Regions from separate parts of the Streptomyces sp. NPDC028305 genome, predicted to be linked through region 2. Evidence: riboswitches for the same ligand, from Rfam matches in the RefSeq annotation. Region 2 holds a riboswitch; the other holds the start of a gene.

Region 1 (3,396 bases), on a different contig from region 2:
AGGTGGCGCGGCTCGCCGACCGGTGTGTGCGGCGGCTGCGCGGGGCCGGCCGCTCGGGGCGCACGGTCGTGCTCAAGGTGCGGCGTTACGACTTCTCCACGCTGACCCGGTCCGAGACGCTGCGCGGGCCGACGGATGACCCCACGGTGGTGCGGGAGGCTGCGGCGCGGCTGCTGGAGGGCGTGGACACCACGGCGGGGGTGCGGCTGCTGGGAGTGGGCGTGAGCGGTCTGGCGGACTACACCCAGGAGGATCTGTTCGCCCAGGCCGCGCAGGCCGCCCACGAGGCACAGGAGGACGCGGAGGGGGCGCGGGAGGCCGGAGGGACACCCGAGCCCGCCCCGGCGGTCCTGGAGGGGAGCGACGAGCCCGACGACACCGCCAGGCCGCGCCGCTGGCTGCCCGGCCTCGATGTGCGACACGCCGAGTACGGGGCGGGGTGGGTGCAGGGCAGCGGGGTCGGCCGGGTGACCGTGCGGTTCGAGGAGCCCTGGTCGCGGCCGGGCCGGGTGCGGACGTTCGCGGTCGACGACCCGGCGTTGGAGCCGGGCGAGCCGCTGCCGCTGATCCGGCCCGCCGTGAGCGACGCCCCCGAGGCCGACCCGGCCGAAAGCCAGGTCCAGGGCCAGGGCCCGGGCCGGGGTCAGCCGCTCACGTCGAGACCGTAGTGGTGGTAGAGCTGCAACTCCTGCTCGGGCGACAGATGGCGGCCGACTCCGAAGTCCGGCGCGTCCTTGATCAGCGCCCGCTCGTACGGCACCCGCAGCGTGTCGTCGACGATCTCGCTCGGTTCGAGTGGCACGAACACGTCCCGGCTGAACAGCCCGGTGCGTACCGCGGCCCACTCCGGCTCGCCGGTCGCGTCGTCGAGGTAGACCTCGTCCACGGTGCCGATCTTCGCGCCGTCGCGGTCCAAGGCCTTCCGGCCGATGAGGGTCCGCGGATCGATGTCGGTCTGCACACTCTCTCCCATAGGTGACTGTTTCATCGTCAATGCCGTGATATCTAAGAAAAGCCACAATTCCGTGCCCGTCCACTCGAGCGCTCGCCCAAAACCCCTGGCGGCAGGCTCGCTGGTAGGCTGACGGTGGCTGCAGACCCCGTGCGGGAGAGCTCTTCGACGATGTCGTCGGAGGCGCCGAAGGAGCAAATCCTCCCCGGAAACTCTCAGGCACACGTACCGTGCGGGTGAGGTCACTCTGGAAAGCAGGGTGGGCCACGGGCGAGTACAGCACCGGAACCCCTCCTCACCGACGGTGAAAGCCGGATCGCCGCCCGCGAACCGGTGAAGCTCTCAGGTTGAGATGACAGAGGGGGAGGCCGTTCGGGCACCCCGCGCCGTGGTGCCCCTCGTCGGTCGTACAGACCAGGAGGCCTCGCAGATGACTGCCAACCGCACCTCGCTGACCGAGCTGGAACGCGGTACTCCGTTTGAGCAGCGCCATATCGGACCCGACGCCGAGGCCCAGGCCAAGATGCTCGCGCAGGTCGGCTTCGGCTCGCTCGACGAGCTCACCCAGGCCGCCGTGCCGGACGTCATCAAGAGCGCCGAGGGGCTGGGGCTGCCCCCGGCCCGCACCGAGGCCGAGGTGCTGGCCGAGCTGCGCGGTCTGGCCGAGCGCAACCAGCTGCTCGCCCCGATGATCGGCCTCGGCTACTACGGCACGTTCACCCCGCCGGTGATCCTGCGCAATGTGCTGGAGAGCCCCGCCTGGTACACCGCGTACACGCCCTACCAGCCGGAGATCTCCCAGGGCCGGCTGGAGGCGCTGCTCAACTTCCAGACCGTCGTCGCGGACCTCACCGGGCTGCCCACGGCCGGCGCCTCGCTGCTGGACGAGGCCACCGCCGCCGCCGAGGCCATGGCGCTGTCGCGGCGGGTGGGCAAGGTCAAGCAGGGCGTGTTCCTGATCGACGCCGACACTCTGCCGCAGACCGTCGCGGTCATCCGGACCCGCGCCGAGCCCACCGGCGTCGAGGTGGTCGTCGCCGACCTCTCGGCGGGCATACCGGCCGAGGTGGCCGAGCGCGGGGTGTTCGGCGTGCTGCTCCAGTACCCGGGCGCCTCCGGCGCCGTGCGCGACCCGCGCCCGGTCATCGAGCGGGCCCATGAGCTCGGCGCCGTGGTCACCGTCGCCGCCGATCTGCTCGCCCTCACCCTCCTCACCTCGCCCGGCGAGCTGGGCGCCGACATCGCGGTCGGCAACAGCCAGCGGTTCGGGGTGCCGATGGGCTTCGGCGGCCCGCACGCCGGGTTCATGGCCGTCCGCGAGGTCTACGCCCGCAGCCTGCCCGGCCGCCTGGTCGGCGTCTCCGTCGACGCCGACGGCGACAAGGCGTACCGCCTGGCCCTTCAGACCCGCGAGCAGCACATCCGCCGCGAGAAGGCCACCAGCAACATCTGCACCGCCCAGGTCCTGCTCGCCGTGATGGCCGGCATGTACGCCGTCTACCACGGCCCGGAAGGGCTTTCGACCATCGCCCGGCGCACCCACCGCTACGCGGCCGTGCTCGCCGAGGGGCTGCGGGCCGGGGGCGTCGAGACCGTGCACGGCGCGTTCTTCGACACCCTGACCGCGTATGTCCCGGGCCGGGCCGCCGAGGTCGTCACCGCGGCCCGCGAGGCCGGGGTCAACCTGCGCCTGACCGACGCCGACCATGTGGGCATCGCCTGCGACGAGACCACCGGGCGCGCCCAGCTCGCCGCCGTCTGGTCGGCCTTCGGCGTGGACGGCGGCCTGCCCGCCATCGACGAGCTCGACGCCGCCGCGGCCGACGCGCTCCCCGCCGAACTGCTGCGCACCGACACGTATCTGACCCACCCGGTCTTCCACAAGTACCGCTCCGAGACCGCGATGCTGCGCTATCTGCGGCGCCTGGCCGACCGCGACTACGCGCTGGACCGGGGCATGATCCCGCTCGGCTCCTGCACCATGAAGCTCAACGCCACCACGGAGATGGAGCCGGTCACCTGGCCGGAGTTCGGCGCGCTGCATCCGTTCGCGCCGGTCGAGCAGGCCCAGGGCTATCTGACGCTGATCCGCGAGCTGGAGGAGCGGCTGGCCGAGGTCACCGGCTACGACCAGGTCTCCCTCCAGCCGAACGCCGGGTCGCAGGGCGAGCTGGCCGGGCTGCTGGCCGTGCGCGCCTACCACCGCGCCAACGGCGAGGAGCGGCGCACCGTCTGCCTCATCCCGTCCTCCGCGCACGGCACCAACGCCGCCAGCGCGGTGATGGCGGGCATGAAGGTCGTCGTGGTCAGGACCGGCGAGGACGGCGAGGTGGACGCCGACGACCTGCGCGCCAAGATCGAGCAGTACGGCGACGAACTGGCCGTCCTGATGGTCACCTACCCCTCCACCCACGGCGTGTTCGAGGAGCACATCAGCGAGATCT
Region 2 (3,396 bases):
GCGGCTACGTCCGGGTCGAGCTCGTGCAGGGAGCTGTTGAGAAGCGACATCAGGGTCCCGATCGAAGGAGGGGGTCAGTTTTCGGTGAAGGAGGAGTAAGCGTCGGCGGAGAGCAGCTCGTCCGGCTCGTCCGTCACCTTCACCTTGAACAGCCAGCCGCCCTCGAAGGGGGCGGAATTCACCAGCGCCGGGTCGTTCACCACGTCCTCGTTGACCTCGGTGACCTCGCCGGAGACCGGCGCGTAGAGATCGCTGACGGATTTCGTGGACTCCAGCTCGCCGCAGGTCTCGCCCGCGGTGACCGTCGTGCCGACCTCAGGGAGCTGGACGAAGACGACGTCGCCGAGCGAGTTGGCCGCGAACTCGGTGATGCCGACCGTCGACACACCGTCCGCGTCGGCGGCCGACAGCCACTCGTGCTCCTTGCTGTAACGCAGCTGCTGGGGGTTGTTCATAGTCCGATTCTCCTGGATACGGGGGAGTGCTTGGGAAACGGGTCTTGCCTGGTGGGACAGGCGGTAGGAGCGGCGGCGGCCGCGACGGGCGCTCAGCGCCGCTTGTAGAAGGGGAGGGCCACGACCTCGTACGGCTCATGGGTGCCCCGGATGTCCACCGACACCCCCGCCGTGCCCGGCGCGGCGTGCCCGGCGTCCACATACGCCATCGCGATCGGCTTCCCGAGGGTGGGCGAGGGCGCGCCCGAGGTGACCTCGCCGATCACCGTGCCGTCCGCGCCGACGACCGCGTACCCCGCGCGCGGGACCCGGCGGCCCGCCGCGACCAGGCCGACCAGCGCCCGCGGCGGGGCGGTCTCGGCCTGCCGCGCCGCCGTCTCCAGGGCCGCGCGCCCGGTGAAGTCACCGGGCTTGCCGAACTTCACCACCCGGCCGAGCCCCGCGTCGAACGGCGTGGTCCCGCGGGTCAGCTCATGCCCGTACAGCGGCATCCCGGCCTCCAGGCGCAGCGTGTCCCGGCAGGAAAGACCGCACGGGATCAGCCCGGCCGGGGCGCCCGCCTCGGTCAGCGCCTGCCACAGCCGCTCGGCGTCCTTCGGCGAGACGAACAGCTCGAAGCCGTCCTCGCCGGTGTAGCCGGTGCGGGCGATCAGCGCCGGGACGCCCGCGACCGTGCCCGGCAGGCCCGCGTAGTACTTGAGGCCGTCCAGGTCGGCGTCGGTCAGGCCGCTCAGGATCGTGGCCGAGGCCGGCCCCTGGACGGCGATCAGCGCATAGGCGTCACGGTCGTCCCGCACGGCCGCGTCCAGGCCCGCGGCGCGCTCGGTCAGCGCGTCCAGCACCACCTGGGCGTTCGAGGCGTTGGCGACCACCAGGAACTCCTGGTCACCGAGGCGGTAGACGATCAGGTCGTCCAGGATGCCGCCCTCGGCGTCGCAGATCATGGTGTAGCGGGCCCGGCCGATGGCGAGCGCCGACAGATGGCCCACCAGCGCCCGGTCCAGGGCGGCGGCGGCCTGTGGCCCGGTGAGTGTGATCTCGCCCATATGGGAGAGGTCGAAGAGTCCGGCGCGGGTGCGCACCGCGGTGTGCTCGTCGCGCTCGCTTCCGTAGCGCAGCGGCATCTCCCAGCCGGCGAAGTCGGTCATGGTGGCGCCGAGCGCGCGGTGCGTCGCGTCCAGCGCGGTACGGCGGGGGCCGGACGAGGCGGACGGGGGAGACGAGGGGGACGGGGCGTCGGTCATGGGGCTGGCTCCAGGGCGGGACGGCGACGAGGACGACGAGGACGAGTCCTCCCCATCTGTCATCGGAACCTGAGAGGTTCGCCGTGACCCCTTCTCCCGGCCGGCGTCGGAGACGTCGTCGCGGAGAGCGGTCCGGCTTGCACCGTGGGTGGAGCCACGCCAGCGGCTCGCTTTTCAGATCTGCCTCGCCCGCGCGGTATCGGGGCCTGAGAGATTCAAGGGAGGACTTGCTCCTTCGGCGCCCCGGACGGCCGGCACTGCTGCCGGTGGCCGAGGACTCTCCCGCGCGGATTCAAGCGGCCGGTATGGAGTTGCGCGCAACATCATCGCACGTACGCCCGAGAAGGGAAGACCCGCTCGCCCCGCGCCGCCGCTCACCCCGATTCACAAGGCATGAAAGTCCGGCCCACAGGAAGACCACCTTGAAGGACATTACCTTTTCTTGACACTCTTCGGTGACGAGCCGCAGTGACCGACCTAGGAGGACGATCACGGTGCAGGGGCAGGGTACGTACGGGACGACATGTGGGCCCCTGCCGGTGACGCAGGGCGCGGCGCCAACCGGGGGCGTGATCAGACCGGGGCGCCGGGCGGCGGTGCACGACCTGCGCGGCGGCGGCAGCGACGGCGACGGCGGCGGCGGTGACGGCGACGGCGGCGGCGCGGCCGGGCCCGGGCCCGGACCCGGCCGCGGGTCCAGACCCGGACTCGGCGCGCGCGAGCTGCGCTACCGCACCGGGGACATGGTGGTCGCCTCCGGCCTGCCCGGCAGCGGCAAGAGCACCATGATCGGCCAGGCCGTGCCCGGCCTCGACCAGTCCGGCGGCCCGGTGCTGCGGGTGGACTCACAGGACGCCCGCGAGCGCTGGGAGCGGCGGCTGCCCCGCTGGCTGCCGTACGCCCTCTACCGCCCGCTGGTGCGCTGCGCCCACTACGCCGGGCTGCGCCGGGCGCTGCGCTCGGGCGCCAGCGTCGTGGTGCACGACTGCGGCACCCTCTCCTGGGTGCGCCGCTGGCTGGCCCGCGACGCCCGGCGCACCGGCCGCCGGCTGCACATGGTGCTGCTGGACGTGGATGCCGCGGTGGCCCTGGAGGGGCAGGCCGCGCGCGGCCGTGCGGTCTCTCGCTACGCCTTCGGACGGCACCGCCGCGCGGTGGGCCGGCTGGTCGTCGCCGCCGAGGGCGGGCGGCCGCCCGAAGGCTGCGCGTCGGTGGCGGTGCTGGACCGCACGGCCGCGAGCGCACTGCGCCGGATCGGCTTCGAGTGACGCGCGGCGGGGCAGGGGGAGACGGCCTTCATCAACCCTGGTCGGAGGCTGCGTCCACCGGGCGCGGCAGCGGCATGGGGGCGACGGCGTCGTCGGTCGCCTCGGCGGCGGACAGCGGGGTGGCGGCGGTGGTGAAGGGCTTCGGCGCGGCGGGCTTCGCCGCGGGCTTCTGACCGGGCCTCATGGCGCCGGGCTGGTTGGCGTTCTGGTTCGGGGCGCTGGGCTTCGCGCTCGGCTTCTGGGCACCGGGCTTCTGGGCACCCTGCTGGTCCTGGGCGCCCGGCTTCTCGGTGCCCGGCTTCTCGGCGGCTCCCGGCTTCTCGGTACCGGGCTTCTCCGCGGCGCCGGGCTTCTCGGTACCGGGCTTCTCCGGGTTCGGCTTCGGGGCGGGCGTCCGGGCGGCGAGGGCGGACGCCTCCACGGCGACGG

Evidence for each region. Region 2 has a riboswitch for glycine ahead of gcvT (glycine cleavage system aminomethyltransferase GcvT). Riboswitches for the same ligand answer to the same signal wherever they lie in the genome.
Region 1: linked by a shared signal. The riboswitch ahead of gcvP (aminomethyl-transferring glycine dehydrogenase) and the one ahead of gcvT (glycine cleavage system aminomethyltransferase GcvT) in region 2 are both predicted to bind glycine.

Annotation. Positions count from the first base shown of each region.
Region 1 covers NZ_JBVHTN010000007.1:9,827-13,222, forward strand. Annotated here, with positions in the region: gene ACZ4WQ_RS29790 (DNA polymerase IV) at 1-668, shown strand, start outside; gene ACZ4WQ_RS29795 (PRC-barrel domain-containing protein) at 644-973, opposite strand; glycine riboswitch at 1,096-1,193, shown strand; glycine riboswitch at 1,194-1,321, shown strand; gene gcvP (aminomethyl-transferring glycine dehydrogenase) at 1,383-3,396, shown strand, end outside.
Region 2 covers NZ_JBVHTN010000004.1:993,650-997,045, forward strand. Annotated here, with positions in the region: gene glyA (serine hydroxymethyltransferase) at 1-50, opposite strand, end outside; gene gcvH (glycine cleavage system protein GcvH) at 75-455, opposite strand; gene gcvT (glycine cleavage system aminomethyltransferase GcvT) at 548-1,699, opposite strand; glycine riboswitch at 1,884-1,994, opposite strand; gene ACZ4WQ_RS20645 (AAA family ATPase) at 2,188-2,967, shown strand; gene ACZ4WQ_RS20650 (hypothetical protein) at 2,999-3,396, opposite strand, start outside.